3 regions of the Paenibacillus sp. FSL W8-0439 genome follow, and region 2 is predicted to be linked to each of the others. Evidence: riboswitches for the same ligand, from Rfam matches in the RefSeq annotation. Region 2 holds a riboswitch; each other region holds the start of a gene.
The links. Region 2 has a riboswitch for thiamine pyrophosphate ahead of MKX36_RS13480 (thiamine phosphate synthase). Riboswitches for the same ligand answer to the same signal wherever they lie in the genome.

Region 1: linked by a shared signal. The riboswitch ahead of MKX36_RS02105 (ABC transporter substrate-binding protein) and the one ahead of MKX36_RS13480 (thiamine phosphate synthase) in region 2 are both predicted to bind thiamine pyrophosphate.
Region 3: linked by a shared signal. The riboswitch ahead of thiC (phosphomethylpyrimidine synthase ThiC) and the one ahead of MKX36_RS13480 (thiamine phosphate synthase) in region 2 are both predicted to bind thiamine pyrophosphate.

What each region holds. Positions count from the first base shown of each region.
Region 1 covers NZ_JBBPAK010000001.1:473,253-481,043, forward strand. The annotation lists gene nfsA (oxygen-insensitive NADPH nitroreductase) at 1-364, shown strand, start outside; gene MKX36_RS02085 (TatD family hydrolase) at 542-1,387, opposite strand; gene MKX36_RS02090 (ABC transporter ATP-binding protein) at 1,380-2,333, opposite strand; gene MKX36_RS02095 (ABC transporter permease) at 2,379-3,155, opposite strand; gene MKX36_RS02100 (MTH1187 family thiamine-binding protein) at 3,152-3,445, opposite strand; gene MKX36_RS02105 (ABC transporter substrate-binding protein) at 3,798-4,841, opposite strand; TPP riboswitch at 5,037-5,146, opposite strand; gene MKX36_RS02110 (pyridoxamine 5'-phosphate oxidase family protein) at 5,416-5,850, shown strand; gene MKX36_RS02115 (bifunctional 2',3'-cyclic-nucleotide 2'-phosphodiesterase/3'-nucleotidase) at 6,069-7,791, shown strand, end outside.
Region 2 covers NZ_JBBPAK010000001.1:3,166,576-3,174,366, forward strand. The annotation lists gene MKX36_RS13440 (low molecular weight protein-tyrosine-phosphatase) at 1-424, opposite strand, end outside; gene MKX36_RS13445 (thiamine diphosphokinase) at 571-1,212, shown strand; gene MKX36_RS13450 (C40 family peptidase) at 1,493-1,990, shown strand; gene MKX36_RS13455 (response regulator transcription factor) at 2,056-2,748, opposite strand; gene MKX36_RS13460 (ThiF family adenylyltransferase) at 2,897-3,955, opposite strand; gene MKX36_RS13465 (thiazole synthase) at 3,952-4,719, opposite strand; gene thiS (sulfur carrier protein ThiS) at 4,722-4,925, opposite strand; gene thiO (glycine oxidase ThiO) at 4,922-6,070, opposite strand; gene MKX36_RS13480 (thiamine phosphate synthase) at 6,128-6,721, opposite strand; TPP riboswitch at 7,037-7,145, opposite strand; gene MKX36_RS13485 (ABC-F family ATP-binding cassette domain-containing protein) at 7,231-7,791, opposite strand, start outside.
Region 3 covers NZ_JBBPAK010000001.1:827,741-835,531, forward strand. The annotation lists gene queG (tRNA epoxyqueuosine(34) reductase QueG) at 1-246, shown strand, start outside; gene MKX36_RS03725 (YneF family protein) at 352-606, shown strand; gene folE (GTP cyclohydrolase I FolE) at 661-1,254, shown strand; gene MKX36_RS03735 (lipoate--protein ligase family protein) at 1,453-2,298, shown strand; gene MKX36_RS03740 (Fe-Mn family superoxide dismutase) at 2,310-3,689, opposite strand; gene MKX36_RS03745 (alpha/beta hydrolase) at 3,942-4,979, opposite strand; gene MKX36_RS03750 (IclR family transcriptional regulator) at 5,278-6,021, shown strand; TPP riboswitch at 6,139-6,250, shown strand; gene thiC (phosphomethylpyrimidine synthase ThiC) at 6,438-7,791, shown strand, end outside.

The DNA of each region.
Region 1 (7,791 bases), 2.7 Mb from region 2:
ACTCGGCTTGGGCATCGTTTACATCGGGGGCATTCGTACTAAAATAGCAGAGGTATCCGAGTTGTTAGGGTTACCAGAGCTGGTATATCCAGTGTTTGGTATGTGCATTGGTGTACCGGATCAGGAAACGGGCTTGCGTCCACGACTTCCACTGTCCGGTGTTTTGCATATGAACGGTTACGATAAAAATCAGACGATGAAAGCTGTAGAGGTATACGACCATACATCAGCTGAATATCTGAAGGAACGTACGGGCGGTCAACGCTCTACACCTTGGTCTGAGCAAATGGCGACGAGATTGACCGAGCCAGCGCGTTTGCAGTTGAAGCCATTTTTGGAACAGAAGGGTTTCTTGAAGCAATAAAGTGGAGCAACGTCAAAAAACGTTGCTATGGATGAGCCGCATTTTAAGCAACACGTGTATGTAAAATTACAAGAACCTCCTTAATTACGCATGATAAAGTTTCGCGTATATAAGGAGGTTCTTTGCTTTGACTACAAGTTATGGTTGTGAGCCTTTTAGTAAATAGCTGATATGCCTTTATGAATTAGACAGGGAGTAGAAGCGGCTCGTATTATCATAAAACAATTGACGGACAGTAGCTTCATCTTGACCGGTCAGCTTGCTATACGCGCGAATGACCTCGGCAGTCATCCGTGGATGTGTCTGCTGTCCGGTAAAAGGGCCCTCGAATGGCCATGGACCGTCTGTCTCTGCCATGACCTGATCAGACGGATACTGTCTTGCCAAACTGCGGATTTCTTCTTCGTACAGGAGATCCGGTGTGAAGGACACATAATAGCCATTACGGGCCATACGTTCGGTCGTGGCGGCAGAGCCCTTGAACCAGTGAAAATGCGCCTGCGTAACGCCGTGACGTTCCAACAGGTCGCAGGCAATGTCTGCATCTTCATAAACGGCGTGCAGCACGATGGGTTTGCTATGCTTGCTTGCAAACTGGATAAAACGCTCCAGTAGCACTATATAGGGAGCGAGGTCAAAAGCATCTCCGCTGCGTGAGACTTCCAGCCGATTGTAATAGGGCAAGCCGACTTCACCCACCGCGACCATCTGCTGTACATGTTCGTCCATCCAGTGGAACAACAGGTCAAGCTCGGCTTGTGATGGCAGAGCCTGTTCTGGATGAAAGCCGAAGGCTGGACGTACTAGCCTGGGCCAACGCTCAGCCAGGCGCAAGTTGGCTTGACTGGAGGCTAGATGCATGGACACAGCTATGATGGCTTCTACATGGTTGTCGACAAGCGAAGCGAGCAATAGCTCCTGTTGTTCAGGTGGGTAACTGTCTACATGAATGTGTGCGTCGATTAAGGGAACAGTTGCTGCGACGTTCAATCTCAATGCAGAGTGCACATTCCAATCATTCATAATGGTTTACCCCGCCGTCAGAGGTGTTTTTACGGACACTTTCAGCGGTGTCCATATCGCCGTCCAGTTTGTGCTTTTCCTCACGCATCCAGCCAGTCATTGTCCGCTTCCATTCCATAAAGCGTGGATCGAGGGTGATTTCTTCCCTACGCGGGCGAGGAAAAGGAACGTCTACGACATGCATCACTGAAGCAGGTCGCGCCGACAGCACATAAATGCGGTCGGAGAGCAACAGCGCTTCTTCGATGCTGTGGGTAATGAACAGCACAGAGCGGCGGTTCTTCTCCCACATCCGCAATAACCATTGCTGCATGTCTGCACGTGTCAGCGCATCGAGTGCGCTGAACGGCTCATCCAGCAGCATTAATTCCTGCGGGCTAAGCAGGGCGCGGAGAAAGGCCGCACGTTGCTGCATGCCACCAGATAGCGTATGCGGATACGCCTTTGCGAACTTGCCCAGCCCAACCTGCTCAAGCCATTGCAAGGCTTCTTTGCGCCGTTCACGTTCGCTGACGTATCGGGACTCTGCTGCTGCATCCTTTCGCGGTGCGTTTTCCTGCCCGAGCAGTATGTTGTCCAGCGTGGTGCGCCACGGGAAAAGGGCGGGCTGCTGCGGCATATAGCTAATATGACCGCGTTCACCAGTCACGTCCTGTCCATGCATACGAATACGTCCCTGCTGCGGCTTGAGCAGCCCGCCGATGATGTGAAACAGCGTACTTTTGCCACTGCCTGACGGACCAATGAGGGAGACAAATTCGCCTGGCTTAACGGTAAGGGATACATCCTGTAGTACAGGCAGTGAGCTTCGCTTTTCCCGGAAGGCGAGGCTGATCCCGTCCAATTCCAAAGCAGGAGGAGCAGGTGCCATTGCCTGCGGTTCTCCGGCTTGTTGCTGTTCATCAGCCACAGGTGGTGATGTCAAGTCCGTCGGATGCAGACTCATATGTGCCACGTCCTTTCATTAATGCTTTAATGCAATATGTGGAGGCTATTCTTGATCGGGTTTCCAGCGCACCAACCATTTCTCCAGTAGTAGAATAACGACAAACATCAGTAAGCTGAGTGTAACAATAATCCCGATAGCGGCAAAAATGAGATCCGTACGATAGGCAGATTTTTGCAGCAACATATAATATCCAATTCCTTCACTGGCCCCAATCCATTCGGCAATAATCGCGCCCATCACACTGTAGGTAGCAGCGATTTTAACGCCAGAGAAGACTTGTGGCAGGGAGTGTGGCAGCTCCAGCTTCATAAAAATAGCCCTGCGGCTTGCACCCGACATCCGCATGTAGTTCATCATCATACGGTCTGTCCGTGTCAGCCCGTCCATGGCTGCTACAGCCACGGGAAAAAAGCATACTAATGTAATGACCATAAGCTTGGGCAGCACGCCAAAACCGAACCATACCATGAGCAACGGACCGAGGGCAATGATCGGAATGTTTTGGCTAAGGATCAGGAGCGGGTACAGAGCAGATTTGAGAAAAGGAATCGTATGGAGAACGATGGCGATCAGCAGTCCTGTTGCTGTCCCTATAGCAAATCCCGCAAGCGTCAGGCGAATCGTAGCCCATGTATGGGCACCAAGCAACGCCGACTGCGCCATACCCTCTTGTACGATTAGGGATGGAGCTGGCAGCAGCCAGGATTCAATATGTAAATAGGAAACCGCTCCCTGCCAAGCGGCTAAAAAGAAGAGGACCGCCACAAGGGGCGGCCATACGCTTTTCCACCAGGATGCGTTCTTGCCTTTCGGATTCATGGGCGATACTTCTCGGTCAGCTTGTTCATGCTGATGCCCTGTGGGTTATGTGCAATTTTGATCTGTGAAATGACGCTGGGACTTCCAGCTTCCGTCAAAGCCTCGTGCATTTCTTTAACCACTTTCAGCAACTCGTCGAGCTCGCCCTCCATGGTCGTATCCAATGGATTCACCTGATGTTTGACACCGGAACGCTGGATGACCTCAATCGCCTTGTCTACATAGGGGTAAGAGTCTTCGTTATTAGGTGTTTTAGGGATTACTTGAATGCTGAGAAGTGTATTAGCCATGTGAATTTCACCTGTCCTTTATTGTTTAAGTTATTAGGAAAATAAATTGGTTTAAGGCGGGGAGACCGCTTCGCGTTTCATTTGATCTTACGATCGCTGTTGCCATGGGATTCTTTGAATTAAATTTTAAAGGTAAGAATCCCCCTGAGCGTATGCTTCCGAAGCTAGCTTTCCTAAAGAAAGCTTCAGGCGAACGCTTCGCTTCTCCAGATTCAAATGAACCGCTCCGCTACTAACCGCCTTAAAAGCACTTTAGTTTTTTGATAGGTTGTGTGGCATTTTTACACACAAAGCGCGTAGTGGCGCTTCGTTCTTCTCTAGTCCAGTCTTATTTAGCGTTTTAACAAAATGATCAACGCTTGGGCAAGAAGTCGTTTGTGAAGGCCTTATCGACTTCCAAAGGTTTGCTGAGCAGCTTGCGTTCATACATCCAATCCGAGTAGTTTTGCCATACCTCTGCTTTTTGTAAACCCCATTGCGTGGCATCGTCCTGATAACGCGGGCTTAGCCATTTTTGGCTAGCAAGTACCAGTTTTTTGTCCAGCTCTGGCACAGCTTTAGTTAAGATATTCGCCGCTTCTTCTGGATGGGCGATAGTGTATTCATAGCCTTGTGCAGTAGCGTCCATGAACGCTTTGACTAGGTCAGGATCGTTTTTTATCGTCTGTTCATTGCTCACAATTACAGGTGTATAGTAATCGAGACTTTTGGAATAATCTTTTACATACAGCATATCCAAGGGCTCGCCTCGAAGCTCGGCCTCAATCCCGGTCCATGCGTAGAAAATCCAGGCAAAGTCAATATCCCGCTTCACGGCTGTAAAATAGTCTGCATTGCCCATATTGACGATTTTCACTTTGCTCACATCACCTTGGTCTGAATCCATAATGGATTTCATGACCGCTTCTTCTACAGGAGAACCCCAGCCGCCGTAGCTTTTACCCTCGAAATCTTTCGGGCTTTTAATTCCGCGGTCTACCGGAGCTGCGAAGCCAGAGGTGTTATGCTGAATCACCGCAGCGATGGATACGAGCGGTACGCCTTGGATGCGAGCCTGAGTGACGCCTTCTTGATAGCTGATACCAAAAGGTGCAGCATTCGAAGCAACCATTTGGTCGGCTCCTCCTGAACCAGGTTGAACGATTTGGACATTTAAGCCTGCTTTTTCGTAAAATCCTTTGTCCTTGGCGACATAGAGTCCCGTGTGATTCGTATTGGGTGTCCAGTCGAGCACGACTTTAACATCTTTGAGCCCCTTTGCTGAGGTAGACGTTGAAGTGTCGGCAGCAGGAACCTCCTTTTGAGATGTAGGGGGATTGCCGCCGCAAGCGGTCAGAGTCATAGCCATGAGCCACAGACTGATCAGACCCAGGCTTAACATTTTCATGCGCTTCATCGTTGTGTTCTCTCCTTTTTAATTACCCGTTATCCGTCCAATCAGACAGTTTATATTCCCCATTTTCACAAAAATCACATCTGCCGGAAGCAATCTTTCCAACAACTTTATCTTCAACAAAAAAAGCGTCCCGAGATTCCGGGACGCTTGCGCTTGTATATACCAAAGTAAGGGATGTCCTGTTTTAATAAAAGGCACATCTTGCTTAAGCATTCCTACGCTGGCATTACCCAGATCAGGTTGTAAGGGTCAGTGTCTTGGGACACACTCTCAGCCGGCCGATTCCAGCACCCCTGGCATTGTATGGTTTAATGGGTTCGTTTATTCGGGTTTACTACGACGATTATATGCCTTGAAAGCGGGTCTGTCCAGCTTTGAGGAAGCGCTCACGGTTCATTTGTCGAACGACAGGGTACACTTTTACTGTGAGCTTCGATCTGAAAATGAACATGAATCATTCAGATCTGTTCTGGTCATGTTATTTTCAGAACAGCTACACTGTATGTTTAGGAGAGCTGGTGCCAAGTGGCATAGCCCTATAGAATTCTAATTCGTAAAAAGGAGTTGTTGTACTGTGGGTAAAACGGAGACACTGGATCGCAGTCAGCTGGAACAAGCCATTGTGAAGGCTTTGGATAACAACAAATTTTGCTCGTTAGGTACGGTTGAGGGCGGAAAACCGAAAGTACGCTATATGGCCCTTTTTAACGATGGAATGAACATTCATCTGGCGACGGATCGCAAAACACATAAAGTGGATGAGCTAAAGGACAATCCGAATGCTTATCTGCTGCTGGGCTATGAAGTGGGTGGCACGAAGGAAGTCTTGGAAGTGGAGGCTACCGTCCAGATTACAGCTGATGAGGGGTTACGCAAACAAGTGTGGAATGATTCTCTGAAAAAATGGTTTTCCGGACCAGATGATCCCGATTATGTCATCTTAGACGTCAATCCGACTCGTATTGAGTACGTGGGTCAACAAACGGAGCGCCAGGTGTGGACGAAATAGAAACAATATAAACGGACAAGCCAGTAAATTTCCAACTTTTTCAGGAGATTTACTGGCTTTTTTTATACGCAAAATAATTATTTTTTCATAAATATTTTAAGCAAATGACTACTCTTTTGTCTGGCGTTGGATTAAAATAGGAATGGTGGGTTCAAAGCTTACATATATGTGCAAAAGTATGTATATGAGGCATACACCTTAATGAGGAGGGGTATATTTTGTTATTTCGTAAAAATTGGTTTAGAGGGTTTACAGCAGCAGTTGTAGCTTGTAGCCTACTGGTGTTTTCAGCCGCTCCATCCTGGGCAGCTAGCAATTCTCGCGATAGCGCTACGGTGAATTTGCGGATCATGGAGACAACGGATATTCATGGAGCGCTCATGAATTATGATTATTATTCGGACAAAGAAACCAACGAATATGGCTTGATTAGGACAGCAAGCTTGATCCAACAAGCGCGTAGTGAAACAAGAAACAGCATGCTGTTCGATAACGGTGATTTGCTGCAGGGCAATCCATTAGACGATTATATGGCCCGCAACAAAACCTTTGAGAAAGAAGGCGGTGTTCATCCGGTCTATAAGATGATGAACTTGATGGACTATGATGCGGCTACTGTCGGCAACCACGAATTTAACTATGGTCTCGACTTTCTGGACAAATCGCTCAAGGGTGCTGATTTTCCTTACGTAAATGCGAACGTTTATGTTGATAAAGGGGGGCAAGCTACTAAAAATTATCTTACCCCTTATCAGATTCTTGATAAAACAGTAACGGATGAGAAGGGCGAAGAGCATACACTCAGAGTGGGTGTCATCGGTCTAGTAACACCTCAAATTATGCAGTGGGATGAAGCTAATTTGAAGGATAAGGTCGTTACAAAGGATATCGTGGAAACAGCCAAAAAGTTTATTCCACAAATGAAAACAGAAGGTGCTGACATTATTGTTGTGCTTGCACATACAGGCTATGAGGATGTGCCGCAAACACCAATGATGGAGAATGCCGTTAAGTATTTGAGCCAGGTGGACGGAATTAACGCGATTCTGTTTGGGCATGCTCATAAATCTTTCCCTGGCCCTGATTTTAAAGATATGAAGGGTGTAGATCTGGATAGAGGAACCATTAATGGCGTGCCGGCCGTGGAAGCTTCTTCATGGGGTAAGGATCTGGGGATTATTGACCTGAGCCTGGAAAAGAAGAAAGACGAGTGGAACGTAATCAACTCTCAGTCTCAAGTGCGTCCAGTTGTGAGTACTACCAATCAGTCTGTGCAGTTTACTCCTGAATTTAAACTGATTGATGCGATCAAAGAAGAGCATCAAGGAACGCTGGATTATGTTCGTCAACCTGTCGGAACAACGACTGCACCGATTACCAGCTATTTTGCATTAGTACAGGATGACCCGTCCATTCAAATTGTGACAAATGCACAGAAATGGTATGTTCAAAACCATCTTAAAGGAACCGAATACGAAAATCTCCCCGTATTATCGGCAGGCGCTCCATTCAAAGCCGGTGGTCGCAACGGTGCCGAGTATTATACCAACATTCCTGAAGGTACAATAGCGATTAAAAACGTGTCCGATCTGTATGTGTACCCGAACACGGTTCATGCTGTAGAAGTTACTGGTGCTGAAATTCAGGAGTGGCTGGAGTGGTCTGCGGGTCAGTTCAACCGCATTGATCCTAGCAAAACTGAGGAACAATCGCTGATCAACAAAGATTTCCCAACCTACAATTTTGATGTGATTGACGGTGTGAATTACCAGATTGATGTAACTCAGCCTGCACGATATGATGCCAAGGGAACTATTATTGATTCTTCAGCCCATCGTATCAAGGATCTGCAATACAACGGGAAGGCTATTGATCCTGCACAGAAATTTATTGTTGCGACCAATAACTATCGTGCTTCCTCCTCCAAACTGGCCAACCCAG
Region 2 (7,791 bases):
ATCCCGCGTCCAATAATCGATAGGTCTCTTCAAAATTTCCGGTAAAATATGGGTCGGGTACTTCTCTTAACTTTTCTTGGGGAAGCAAATCCATGAATTTTAGAATATCAGCATCAGCTCCACCTTCAAGTTTACGCATATTTCGTTCATTAGAGTCATCCATGCACACAATATAATCAAACGCGTCAAAATCACGATCCGTTATTTGCCGTGCCTGTATGCCTTGTTCGCTGATTCCATGCAGTTTAAGCTGCTTTAGCGTTCCCTCATGCGGAGGATTTCCAATGTGCCAATCGCCTGTTCCAGCCGAGTCCACCCGGATTTCTGCGTCTAATCCCCGTTCCTTTGCCTTATGTCTCAGTATTGCCTCCCCCATGGGAGAGCGGCAAATATTGCCCAAACACACAAACAAAACGTTAGTCATTTCGTTCCCCTTCCTATTCACGTCACACTTCTTTTTTCTGTTCCATTGTAGCCAGGTCCTCCAAAATTGTGCAAGCCATATTTATCGCGGTATACTTAAAATGATCGTATATATGGGACCGTATACAGAAAGAAAGGATGTTGGATATGACGAAAAAACGAGCCATTGTATTTTCAGGCGGTCGTCTTAATGAAGAAGATTTACAACAAATACAACCCGATGATTTTATTATAGGTGCAGATAAAGGTGCCCTTTTCCTGATAGAACACGGTATTACGCCTCATGTCTCTGTAGGAGATTTTGATTCGATTACTTCGGAGGAACAAGAAAGGGTAAAATCAGCAAGCCAACGTATGCTTGCGTGTGATCCAGTACTTAAGGACCTAACAGATACAGAACTCGCTTTAGAAATCGCTATGGACGAACAAGCAGATCATGTACTCATGCTCGGTGTGACTGGTACTCGGATGGACCACACATTAGCCAATGTTCAAATATTAATACGGGCTATGCAGCATCATATTAGTTGCGCTATCATGGACGCACATAATTATATCGAGCTGACCGGATCAACGCTCGAGATCCATCCTATGGGCTATACATATGCATCGCTGATTCCAATGACCGCCGAAGTAACAGGTATACAACTGGAAGGATTTATGTATCCACTTCATAATGCAACCCTTAAAATGGGACAATCACGTGGTGTTAGCAATAAGCTAACGGCTGCAAAAGGTATAATTTCTATTAAAAGCGGTCTACTACTCGTTATTCAAAGCAAGGATTAATTATGACATTGTTGTAACTATTTCAAAAGTTGTTCACCCACTCAAAACCCTTGATTAACAAGGGTTTTTCCGTTTTCACAGGTTCTAGAATCATTTTATTTTTTACAAATTGTAATTTTTAATCGTTTTTTAATAATTACGACGTAAGCCTTGTCCCTCAAGCATTTGAGAGTAGTTTTCCAACTATTAGGTGGCTTCAAAACTGTTATACTCAACGCTGTCAGTTAGTTAGCAACTCAGCAAATTATTGCACAAATCAATTTTTGGAGGTATTTACAACATGAATATGCATAAAATCATAAAAAAGGTAATTATCGCAGGAGTCGCTGCCACGATCGGCTTTGGTACTTTTGCCATTGAGGGAACAAATACAGCACAAGCTGCTACTGCTACTACCGTAGGTCAAAAAGTAATTAACTACGGCAAAAAATATATGGGTACTCCTTATAAGTTTGGAGCTTCCACAAGCACCACACGCAATTTTGACTGTTCTTCTTTCATGAAGCACATATTCAAGAAATACGGAGTCGATTTGCCGCGTACTTCTGTTCAACAATCTAAAGTCGGACATGCCGTATCCAAGGCCAATTTGAAAAAAGGGGACTTAGTGTTCTTTTCAAGCGGTAGCCGTGCCACAGGACGTAACATTACTCACGTAGCAGTATATATGGGCGGAGGTAAAATTTTACACACTTACGGCGGACCTGGGGTGACCATCTCTGATTTAAACTCTGGCAACTGGAAAAGAACATACATTAAAGCACGTCGCGTGCTGTAATGTAACACTCATTTGAAATAGGTAAGCCGGGACGAAAAGTTCCGGCTTTTTTTATATAACTTATGCTATTTTGCTTCGGTTGGCGTTCTGAGTGAATAGCCAATACCTCGTTCCGTTCGAATCATTTTAAACTTTTGTCCTCTATCTACTTTAACCCTTAAATGCCTGATGTACACATCTACTACGTTCGTATCAGCGATATAATCATGTTTCCAAACATCTTTTAAAATTTGCTGCCTGCTGCAAACTTGGTTAAGATGTATTGCCAGATGTAGCAAAAGATCGAATTCTTTCGGAGTTAATTCCAGTTTTCGCTCCCCTCTGCTCACCATTCTGCTTGCAGTGTCTATATGTATATCCCCCGCTTCGATTGCCCTTTTCACATCACGTTCAACACTAAAAATTCGTAATAAATTAGCCACTCTAGCCTGAAGAACTCTAGGATAAAAGGGCACTACCATTACATCATGAGCTCCTTGTTCAAAGCAGGAAACCATATGTGCCTCTTCATCTGATGAAATCATTGCAAGTATCGGGACATGAGGATGGTTCTGCTGCAAAATGCGAATCAAGCCTTGAGTGCCCGCCTGTTCATCTTTAATGTTTAGGAGTAGCAAACTCACAGGATGCTGAGCTATATAAGAGCGTACATCCGACGTATTACGAACATGAACCACCTGATAACCTGCCTGCTCCAATGGACGAACGAATACAGCGGGCGCTTCATTTTCATCCACAAGTACAATTAACGGGCTCATCTTTTTCACCCACCTGGTTTGGACATCGCATTACATATTGGATACGAACAAGTTTGTTATAAGCCATTAAACATATTTGTATTAGTGTAACAAAAAAGCAGAAAATCATTCTCTGAAGAATGGCTTTCTGCTTTAAGGTTTATGGTTTTTAGCCCAAATAACGATGATATAGACTTCTTGCTTTGGCCACGTCCTTTGTCCCATGGATCAGCGCTCTGCCATCTGCAAAAACCACCAAGCGATGCTCTCCCACACTAAAGGAAACCAGATACGAATTCCACTCTACGTTTCCCTCGCCTAATGCTGCAAATCTATCTGCTATCTCTGCGAGATTCAGATATATCCGGTTGGCAGGTCTTATTTGAACGGTATCCCTACCGCACAAAACATCGGTTTTCTGCCGATGAGAGGTCGATAAATAGGGATACGTCGGTTGGCTACCGCAAGAAGGACAATTCGACTTTTTGAGACGATCCACTGCTATTGCTACATATTCATTTTTCCACAAATCAAACGAAAGCAATTTTCCTCTCAAGTCCTCGGGATATCCACCAAGAAGTTTGAAAGCTTCTGTAGTCTGATTAGCGGTGACCATTTGTACTGCCTGCGGAATAATGCCGGCTGTATCACATGTTTCTCCTCCAAACGGTACAGTTCCCATCAGACAGTGTAGACAAGGTGTTTGACCCGGTAAAAAAGTGTAAGTTACACCGTAGCTACCCACACATCCTCCATAAATCCAAGGAATATGATGCTTGAGAGCCATGTCGTTCATAAGAAGCCGAGTATCGAAGTTATCGGTTGCATCCATCATGAGATCCACCCCCTGGATCAACTCTTCCAGCTCTTCTACCCCAACATCCAAAACATGTGCATGAATGACTGTTTGCGAATTAATATCCTTTAATCTTCGCTGGGCCGCTATTGCTTTGGGACACCTTTGCGCTGCATCACTTTCCTGAAAAAGCTGCTGGCGCTGCAAATTGCTCCATTCCACATAATCCCGGTCTACGAGACTTACCGTACCTACGCCTCCACGAACTAGCGTTTCTGCAATGCCTGTACCCAGCGCTCCAACACCTATGATTAGTACGTGAGAAGAAGCAAGCCGGCGTTGGCCTGCAGGCCCAAAGGGTGCAAACCTTTCCTGTCTGGAATAACGATCAATTTGTGGTGTTCCAGCACCGGATTTTTCAGATATCCTCATCCTTGAACCATGCCTTCTGTTGGGCTGCTCGCTGAAGCATATCGTTTTACAGGTATCATCCCTGCCTCAAAACCATATCTGCCTGCACGCACAGCCAGCTTCATGGCCTCAGCCATTTTCACAGGGTTCTTCGCTCCCGCCACAGCTGTATTTAGCAGAACACCATCTGCTCCCAACTGCATCGCCATTGCTGCGTCACCAGGTGAGCGAATACCTGCATCGACGATAACCGGAACTTCTGCTTGCTCAATAATTAACTCTAATGAAAACGGATTGAGCAAACCATGTCCTGTACCAATCGGTGAGGCACCAGGCATAATGGCATGTACTCCAAGCTCTTGCAGCCTCTTTGCTAGTATCACATCATCCGATATGTAAGGCAGTACGACAAAGCCTTCCTCTAGCAGTTTTTCACTAGCCTTCAATGTTTCAAAAGGGTCAGGCAACAGCGTTTTGCTATCCCCAATGACTTCTACCTTAATCATATCGCACAAACCAGAGGCTTTTGCCAACTTGGCAATACGGATTGCCTCTTCTGCTGTTGTTGCTCCTGCTGTGTTGGGAAGAAGTGTATACCGGCTCAAATCTAGCGTTTCAAGAAAATGTTGCTTATCCCGTTCCTCCAAATTCAGTCTGCGCACAGCGAACGTTAATATTTCCGTCTCAGCAGCCTCTACAGCCTGGGATTGGATATCCAGATCCGAAAATTTCCCTGTTCCCAGCAACAGCCTTGAAGTAAAAGATGCTTTTCCAATGGTTAACATGATCAACCGCCTCCTACAAAATGTACGATTTCTAGGCAATCTCCATCCTTAAGTACCGTCTCATGATGATCTTCACGGGTCAATATATGCCGATTCAGCTCTACCACTACGGTTTTCACCTTTAAATCAAGTTCATGCAGCAATTGATCCACATGAGTGATTCGATTAGAAATGGTCATGCTCTGTCCGTTAATGGTTAGCTTCATAAGCTTTCCTCCTTGAGGAGTTCAGAAGAAAATTTGCTTATTCCAAGTCCAGCTGCACCTGCCCCTTTAAGCATAGCTGCCATGGCTCGCCCAGTCGCATCACTAAGCAAGACACCGTTACGATAATGCCCGACTGCAGCATAGACGCCCTCTACTCCAGGAACAGGGCCAATGAAAGGACGCTCCGCAGCTGCCTGTGGACGTAAGCCCGCCCAAGCACGTATAAAAGAAGCTTCTTGTACACGCGGCAACCAGGCAGATGCACGTACTAACAGTCCTTTTAAGCCTCCTACGGTCACCTCTTTGTCATATTGATGTGGAAGACTCGTAGCCCCAATCCAAAGCTCGTTATTCTGTTTAGGCACGAGGTAAACATCATCGGCATAAATGGTATAATCCAACGGATGGTCCTTCAAGGAGACTGCTACCACTTCACCCTTGACTGGATAAAGAGGATAATCAAATCCAATTTGTTCTAGCAATTTCAAGCTGTCCAAGCCTGCGGCAATCACGACCTGATCGCAGGAAAAAAATCCACTATCCGTTCGCACACCGCAAACTCGGCCGTCCTGTATGATCAGTTCCTCAGCATGAGTTCCAGACCATATTGTTGCTCCCAGCACCGCAGCTGCCCCTGCATAAGCACGGCAAAGCTGAACAGGGGCCACTTGTGTCTCCTTTGATCGGTATATAGCCCCAATTACTTGATCTGCCAAGCCCGGAATCCGTCGAGCCAATTCCCTGGCATCCCACCAAATAGGGCTATCATCCTCTCGGATATTCGCAGCATTCCAGCGCCTTTGGCCCTCTGCTTCTGAACGAAAAGGGGTCACAAAACCTTCTGTACGAAAATCAACTGAAATACCCGATAAACGCTCCAAATCACAGACAAGGTCAGGGAATGCATCTCGACTTGCGCGAGCAAATCGTGCCAGCTCAAGGTCTGAGAACTCTTCACTTTCCGCTGCCAGCATTCCCGCCGCTGCTCCTGATGCTCCCTCACCGGGGATACATCGTTCCAGCATAATTGTACTTCGTCCCTCCTTAGCCACATGATAAGCAATGGCACTGCCGATCACACCCCCGCCTATGACCAAGCATTCTGCGTGTCCTATTGCTTTTTTCTCTGTATGTGTCTTTGACATATGTTCCGTGTCTCCTCTCCGGTGAGCATTCTGCTTTCCCTTCGTCTCGTTTTCTTGCTACAGGTCGTGAACTACAAGATCTACCATTCGCCTATATTCCATCGCTGCTGCAACGGGTGACTCTGCTTCCCATATACCAGACATCACCGCAATTCCGCTTGCTCCGGCATGATAGAGCTCTGGAACATGATGAGGTTGTATGCCTCCCAGCGCTATCACCGGAATGGCCGACAATCTGCAAATGCGTTCAAGCTGTGCTACACCCCGCGGTACAAGACCGGCCTTACAATAGGTCTCATATACATGACCAAATAGTACATAGTCTGCTCCCCCCTGCTCAGCGGTCTGCACCTCCTCCAAGGAATGTACAGACACTCCACAGCGTGTACCCACTGGAAGCAGACTTTTCGCATCCATCACAGATAACCCATTAGCTGGTAGCTGGACAGCTCTTGCCAAGATAAGTAAAGCTACGTCCATACGGTCATTTACTACAATTTGCTGCAAAGGAACTTCCTGCTCGATCATGCTACGAGTCAAAGAAAGCAAAGCAGAGGCACCCTTCTGTTTCGAACGTGCGTGTACATAATGAATATAAGGACAAATAGCGGCAGCCACTTGGGGTACATCCACACAGGAGATGCTTTCCATCGTAATTACGTGTAATTCGATCTCATTTTCACCTCACTTGGACTAAAAAATATAAAATAATCGTATAAGCTGAACTATATTGTTGCAGCTCCCTATTGGGTAATATCATACGGAGCCAGTCACATGTACCAGCAATAATGAAAGGAGATCATATGTAATCCGTCTACGGAAGCTCGAACAAATGAGGATGAACGAAACGCAAAAAGCCACTTCCCAAAGGAAGTGGCTTGACAAACGTTCAAAATCGAACGGACTATTATATCCGTAAACGTATATCGTTCCCTGCGCAAACAAAAGTAAAGAGCTACTACCTTGTTTGTACAGTACTCACTTCCCTACGCTGGCATAACCCAGATCAGGTACAAAGGGTCCGAAATCCATTTTTTTCGTCTCAGCCGCATGGGCGGCTCCCCTAGTGTGACTATTTTATTGTATCAGCTAAAGATAGCTTAGCATATTTTCCTAATTCTGCAAACCCCACCTTGTGTGAAATCTGTCAGAACTGGATTTTAGTTAACTTTACTAGACCACTCTTCTACATTCCACGTTTTGGTTACCCAATCCTCGTAAAAGTCCGGTTCGTGGGATACAAGCAATACGGTCCCTTTGTATTCCTTCAAAGCGCGTTTGAGTTCATCCTTTGCTTTGACATCCAAGTGGTTGGTAGGCTCATCAAACAGTACCCAGTTGCTCTCACGCATTAACAGTTTACAAAGGCGAACTTTAGCCTGTTCTCCACCACTAAGCGCAGACAAAGGCCGGGTGATATGCTCATTCTTCAAACCACAGCGCGCCAAATGCGCTCGTACTTCATGCTGATTCAAATGCGGAAATTCATTCCATACATCGTCAATCGGTGTAATTTTCTCCGCCTTTACTTCCTGTTCAAAATAAGCAGGCTGCAAGAAATCCCCTTGATAGGTTTTTCCGCTGATTGGAGGTATTTTTCCAAGAATGGTTTTGAGCAACGTAGACTTACCAACACCATTGCAGCCAACAATTGCGATCTTTTCGCCACGTTCGATCGTCATGGACATTTTAGGCAAAAGGGCATGAGTGTAGCCAATTTC
Region 3 (7,791 bases), 2.3 Mb from region 2:
CCTTTTCAAGAGCAGGTATGGCGCGCACTGCAAAATATTCCGTACGGACAAAGTGTGTCCTATCAAGATATTGCAGAATCGATTGGACGAGCCAAGGCGATACGTGCTGTCGGCGAAGCCAATAACAAAAATCCATTGCCTATCCTGTTTCCATGCCACCGTGTATCGGGTGCAAACGGTAGTTTGGTTGGCTATGCCGGAGGCTTGCCAGTCAAAATGAAGCTGCTGGATTTGGAGAAGGAATAAGGACATATGTTTGCAAAAAGTAATTTGCTAGCTGTCCCATGTTTTGCTATGATAGGTTCGTGTAATTCAAGATGTCTCATATAAATATACAGAGGTGACGACTTCGTGGTGTGGAATATTGTCATTCCGATTATTACCCTGATTGTTGGCTTGGTCGGGGGATTTTTCATCGGTGCTTATTATCTTCGCAAACAGCTTGAAAAGATGCAGAACGACCCTGAAACGCTGCAAAAAATGGCCAAACAGATGGGCTACAACCTGAATGGGAAACAAATGCAAAAAGCCCAGCAGATGATGAAGAACCAACAGTTCTCCAAAAATCAGCCTGGTGCGCGTAAAAATCAGGGCCGTCGGAAATAATGAGCAACGTGAGTACGGATGCCGCATGAGGTTGCTGCATAGAGGAGGATTACTGTGGCTGGCGTAAAAGATTATATTAACCGCAAAGCTGCGGATAACCGGGATAAAATCGAGTACCATGTGGAGCAGATTTTAAAACTGATCGGTGAGGACCCCAAGCGTGAAGGTTTGTTGGAAACACCAGCACGCGTTGCGCGCATGTATGAGGAAATATTTGCGGGTTATGAGGTTGATCCACGAGATGCGCTGGGTGTGACATTTGACGAGAATCACGAGGAGCTTGTAATCGTGAAGGATATTGTCTACTACAGTCAGTGTGAACACCATATGGCTCCTTTCTTCGGAAAAGTGCATATCGGCTATGTACCCAGCGGTAAAATTGTAGGACTAAGCAAGCTAGCCCGTTTGGTGGAGGCGGTGACCCGCCGATTGCAGGTACAGGAGCGTATTACATCGCAGATCGCTGATATTTTAAATGAAGCGGTTTCCGCTCACGGAGTTATGGTGGTCGTGGAAGGCGAACACTTGTGCATGTGTGCCAGAGGTGTCAAAAAGCCTGGCAGCAAAACGGTAACGTCTGCCGTACGCGGTACGTTCCGTGATAATGCAGCACAACGCGCAGAGTTCTTGTCCCTGATCAAGGAATAATTGAACAGAATGCAATGGTTAGTGATAAAAAAAGGGTGGTTTACGCATAGGCGTAGCCGCCTTTTTTTGTTAACATCGGTAATAGTGACAATGGGATAGCTACTGTGAAGAAGATGAAATAAAAAAATAGCAGCATGCTGCCTTGAAAATTACGATTAGCCTATGGATAACAGTTATTTTTAAGATAGGGGATAACGTATGGACCATATACATAGCTCAACAGAAATAACAACAGCATTGCCTGAGTTGCAATGGTTGGAAACGCCACTGATGACTACTCAGGAAGACGTATTGTTTCCGCTGGCTTGGGAGGAGCTGGCTTGTCGGCAAGTAGGGAAAGGAGCTGCGCCCATTTTGCATGTATGGCGGCATCCGGCAGCGCTTGTGATTGGTCACCGGGACCGCAGGCTTCCCAACGCTCCACAGGCGATGGAGCGAGTGCGTAGTTCAGGAACGTCGGTATGCGTGCGTCCTTCAGGCGGAGCAGCCGTCATGCTGGACAGGGGGGTACTGAACCTGTCCTTAATCCTACCGAATCCGCAGCGGGCCATCAGCCTGCATGAGGATTTTCGGCTCATGGCAGGGCTGATTGCCGATGCGCTGGCCCCGTGGTCTGCCGAGGCGCAGACTGGAGAAATCATCGGGTCCTTCTGTCCCGGGGATTACGATGTGAGCGTCCGAGGACGCAAGTTTTGCGGCATTGCGCAGCGGCGTCAAGCCAAGGCGTATATCATCACGGCCTTTGTGATGATTGAGGGCCACGGAGCAGAGCGCGCACAGGCGGTGCAGCAGTTTTATCGGGAGGCAGCCGGGGATACACCGGCAGGCGTGCAGCAGCCGGATTATCCCCGGGTTAATCCGGCAACGATGGGCAGCCTGGCAGAGCTGGCCGGAGTGCCGTCTGTCGAGGCGTACACAGCATCGCTACGCCGTGTAGTCGAGAGTCGGGCGGCCATTTTGCCTGCCGATGGCTCGCTGGTGCAACCGGAAGAATTGACTGGACAAATAGAAGCGCTCAGAGAGCGATACGATTTGCAGGTGTAGTTTATTTTAGCTTAGAATGGTTGCCATCTCAGCTTGGAGGCTTGAGCGTAGCGCGCTTCCACTTCAGGCCAGTTGACGACATGCCACCAATCTTCGATGTATTTATTGCGTTCAGCCTGATGCTTTAAGTAATATGCGTGTTCCCACACATCGATCGCCAGCAGCGGAATAGACTCCCATTGAGTTAGGTTCTGGTGCTTTTCGGCCTGCAAAATTTCAAGCCGCCCGGCGCGCGGACTCCACACCAGAATGGCCCAGCCGCCGCCCTCGACCTTTTCGGCTGCTGAACTAAATTGCTTTTTGAAGGCATCGTAGCTGCCAAAATCCTTTTTAATCTGTTCAGCCAGCGGTCCGCTTGGATTTCCACCGCCTTGAGGGCTCATGATCGTCCAAAAAAGAGTATGCAGATAATGACCTGCACCGTTAAATGCCAGTTCACGTTCCCAATGCTTTACGAGGTCAAAATCACCTGTTTTTCGGGCTTCTTCCAGTTTCTTTTCCGCTTTATTCAGATCATTCACATAGCTCAAATGATGCTTGTCATGGTGAATACGCATCGTTTTTTCATCAATGTACGGTTCAAGCGCATTATAAGGGTAAGGAAGCGGAGGGAGCCGATGTCCGCCAATAGGGACCGGGCGACCGATTAAGGACTTTTCTGCTGGCGAAGGTTGAGCCTGGCCGGACTGGACGCCTTTAGTAGCCCCAGAACCTTCTCCTCTCATGCCGGCATGCCGCTCTCGAAACGCTTGTTCCGGGTAATCCTTACCCTCTGCCGCTACATGATACAGCCCAGCGGCTCGCGCGATGGAGCCGGGCTCTTGAAAGGGAGTGGTTGAGATCAGGAAATATTGACTTTCATGTGCTGCGTGTATTACAACTCCGGCGGATTTTGGCTGTTGACGCAATGCATGACTGTGTTCAGTCAGCAAACCTAGCTGCCGTACATATTCTTGTGATTGACGGTTCGCGGTTTGCAGCAAATCGTCCAATCGACGATTTAATTCCTGTGAGGCAGGCTGTGAATTCAAGCCTGATTCAGACAACGATTTCTCTCCAGTCGCTGATGCGTCTGATCCCCTTGAATGTGCTGATGATTCATCCAGCTGGTGTGTATGTGCTTGAGGAACAGACGACTCTTTTTTCCATTGATGCTGCCATGCCTGTTCTGCCGGATCAAGCGCGCTCCGTTGCTCTTCGAGCAGCTCGATGGCGGTGCGTTCCGTTTGTTCGAATACGGTTCGCCAATCATCCAGCAGCCGCACATAAGCAGGTTCTAGCCCTTCAGTAGCAGATTTAATTACTTCCACGTGCCAACTTTCCTGCTGCTTCCAATGACGAATTTCCTCCAGCACACGTAAGGGCAGGAAAGACCCATAAGTACTCAGCATTCGTTTTTACCTCCCGTATCCCGCTATGGCTATCCGGCAGATCTAGCAGATCTGTCCTGGATGCATATGTACCCAGTATATTCGCCGTCTCACCGTGAATATGTCTATGAACTTCCTTCATCAGGTTATACCTGTTGCGCAGAACAATAATTACTCATGGAAAATAAAAAAAGAAGCCCGTCTACGGCACGGGTTAAGTGTCCATAGGCAGGCTTCTTTAAGACGATGATTACTTGTTTTGAAAATAATTTCTTACTTCGTAGTCGTTTGTTTATGGGCAGCAGCAGTGGTTTTCTTGTCCTCCAGCTCCTGCACACTGCTTAGAAATGTCGATACCCGTCGCAAATATTCACGGGGATGCTCTCTGAAAATAAGCTCATGTATCCCGTTTTTGACAATCCATACACTGGAAAGCGGGTTGGTTTGATTGGCAGCAAGCTTTTCCGCAATGGGGTAAGGAGCCTTTTCATCCTGTGTACCATGCACAAACATGATTGGAAACGGATAGTTCTCCTTTTTAACCTCTTGATATGGAATCTGATGCAAGCTGGTGCCGTTTAAGACTGGAAACAGCAACTCCAAAATTTCCAAAGACGGATGTCTCGGCAGATTAATTTGATTGTGAATGTTATGGTACAGTGTATCTGGCTCCAGCAGGAAGGTACTGTCCAAAATCATTGCGTCCACATCCTTGGTTTGCAAGCCCGCCTGAAGAGCGGTTCCTGCTCCCATAGAAAAGCCCCATACGATAATTTCCGACGAGCCGCGTTGCTTCGCAAGCTGAATCGCTCCAAGAAGCTGCTGGGATTCCGCCTTACCTCCGGTTGCGACGGCCTTGCTGTTTTGTGACGCGAATCCATAATCAAACATGACCACATTAAAGTTCAGACTGTGGGCATAATGCGCCAGATCATACATGGGAATCCAGCTTTCTTCGCGATTAGCCCCGTAACCATGACTGAAAATAATGGTTTTCCGCGATTGATCCGCCGGGATATACCAGCCTTGTACGATGCGGCTACCATCCTTGGCTGGGAAGCTGACATCTTCATAAGGCATGCCTTTGGCCTGCATCGGATTAGAGTACAAGGGTGCGACGGTGGGATTCGTAAGCACCCAGGCGATGTAAGCATGCAAGGCAATAAAGCAAAACAACAGAAAAAATACGACCGACAGCAGCAGAGCAATCACAACGTGCTTGAACCGCAGCATACGGGGATTAAAGAGTGGGGTGGACGGCTCCTGAACAGCGGTCTGTAGCTGAGCGTTGCGCTGGGATGTCGAAATCATGTAAGAGCCTCCTTATATAAAATTGATCTTCGAATCATAAAATTTAGGTATAATTCCACTTGAAAATAGTAGGGTATGTCCGTATAGATACCTATTATCGTATGATGGCTATTATCCAAAGTCAACGCCTGAACCGGAAAAGTAAAAATGATGCAAAGAATTGTCGATGTTTGTTCTTGTTCTGTAATATGGTTGTCACAAAAACATCGGTTTACAGTAGCCGCGACTATTCTATATAATTTATGTAACCATGTTTCATAGTGTGAAACGAATATGGATACAAGAGGAGCGGTTCACGATGGAAGACCGTAAATTAACCGTCCGCGCTGTAGAGCGTGCACTTGATATACTGCTGTGTTTTACCGCAGAATCTGATCTTGGTCTAACGGAGATTGCCTCCCAAATTGGTCTACATAAAAGCACTGTTCATCGTCTTTTGACTACGCTGGAGGATCGGGGATTTGTCGTTCGGAATGCCGCAACGGAAAAATATAGGCTTGGTTTTCGCATATGGGAGCTGTCCACGCATCTGTCCCAAAGCGATGAGCCGGCGGTGTTGTTACAGCCTGCAATGGAAGGACTGCGTGATCGCTTAGGGGAAACGGTCAGCTTGTACCTGCGGGATGGAAGCATGCGTATTCGCATACAAGCCGTGCAGAGCAATCAGGCGATCCGTAGGGTTGCGCCTGTGGGTGCGCGTATGCCGCTGGCTGTGGGAGCCTCCAGCAAGGTGCTGGCGGCCTTTATGCCACCGCAGGAGCTGGAGGTATTGCTAAGCAGTGAAGAATGGCCACCTTCGGTAGACCCGGATGTTTATAAAGCCCAGCTGCAGGACATCCGTGAGAAGGGCTATGCGACCAGCTATGAAGAACGTGAGCCAGGAGCTGCGGCTGTGGCCGCGCCTATTGTGAACCGAAAGGGACAGGTCACGGCGGCTTTATCTGTATCCGGCCCGGTCAGTCGACTTGCGCCCGAGACGCTGCATGAGTTTGCACCGATTTTGATCGAAGCAGCCAAGGAAATGGGGCTTATGCTTCCGTGACAGTAATCAATACAAAAGGAAAGCATACAAGGGTTGCCAAAGCTATAAATTTAAAGTAGTCTGATAGAGATGGCGGGATGTCTGTTATAGCCGCCAATTCATGTGAATAGAAAGTATCACAGTTACTAGGGGAGCCTGTAATGCGGGCTGAGATGGAATCAGGCAAGATTCCGGACCCTTTGCACCTGATCTGGATCATACCAGCGTAGGGAAGTAATCGGCCATTGAAATGTATACGCAGCTGCTGTCTACGGCCGCGCATTGGAATATGATTATTCCACGTGCGATCGGTTTGGATAGCTGTTTCGTTTGATTAGCCGGTTCCCTAGGGAACCGGCTTTTTTGCATAGATCAGCGCCACCCTGGGAATGGTTCCGGATCGGTGTGTCATTTCAACGATACGGGAGGAATGGATCATGAAACCGACAGAAACAAAAGGAACGAAAGAAACAGGAATGAAATCAGCAGATGCAGGATTGGCGGGAATAATAGAAGTAGAGGGAGAGAAAGCCAAAGCGGAGCAAGCCAGTGGGCTAAAGCCCTTTCCGGGGAGCCGTAAGGTGTATATTCAAGGTTCTCGGCCGGATATTGCTGTGCCTGAGCGTGAAATCGCGCTACAACCCACACATACGCCGCAGGGCACCGAGCATCATGAGCCACTGCGTGTGTATGATACCAGCGGTCCGATGACGGACGAAGCCTACCAGGTCGACATCCGTCAGGGATTGCCACCATTACGGCGAGCTTGGGCACTGGAACGGGGAGATGTGGAGGCTTATGAGGGCCGCGCCGTCAAGCCGGAGGATAACGGGATGAAGCCTGGTTCCAAACGGGAGACAGTGGAATTTCCCGGCGTGACCAACCGTCCGCTACGGGCTTCGCAAGGGCGTACTGTGACGCAAATGTACTATGCGCGGCAAGGGATCATTACGCCTGAAATGGAATTCGCGGCGATCCGCGAAGGTGTAGAGCCCGAGTTTGTACGACAGGAGCTGGCGGCTGGACGAGCTATTTTACCTTCAAATATCAATCACCCGGAAAGCGAACCCATGGTCATTGGACGCCATTTTCACGTAAAGATCAATGCGAACATTGGGAATTCCGCAGTTTCGTCCTCCATTGAGGAAGAAGTGGAGAAGATGACCTGGGCTGTACGCTGGGGATCAGACACGGTCATGGACCTGTCCACAGGTCGTAATATCCATACGACGCGCGAATGGATCATCAGGAATTCGCCTGTACCGATTGGAACGGTGCCGCTATATCAGGCACTAGAAAAGGTGAACGGCGAAGCTGAGAAGCTGACGTGGGAACTGTATCGAGACACGCTGATTGAGCAGGCGGAGCAGGGAGTGGACTATTTTACAATCCATGCAGGTGTATTGCTGCGATATATACCGATGACGGCGAATAGAATGACAGGAATTGTGTCCCGGGGCGGGTCGATTATGGCAGCCTGGTGCCTCGCGCACCATCAGGAGAATTTTTTGTATACGCATTTTGAAGAAATCTGTGAAATTATGAAAGCCTACGATGTGGCTTTTTCCCTCGGGGATGGTCTGCGTCCAGGGAGTATCTATGATGCGAATGATGAAGCACAATTTGCGGAGCTGGAAACGTTGGGCGAGCTCACGCAAATCGCATGGAAGCATGATGTCCAAGTCATGATTGAAGGGCCAGGACATGTCCCTATGCACAAAATCAAGGAGAATGTGGATTTACAAATGGAGATTTGTAAGGAAGCTCCCTTTTATACTTTAGGGCCGCTGA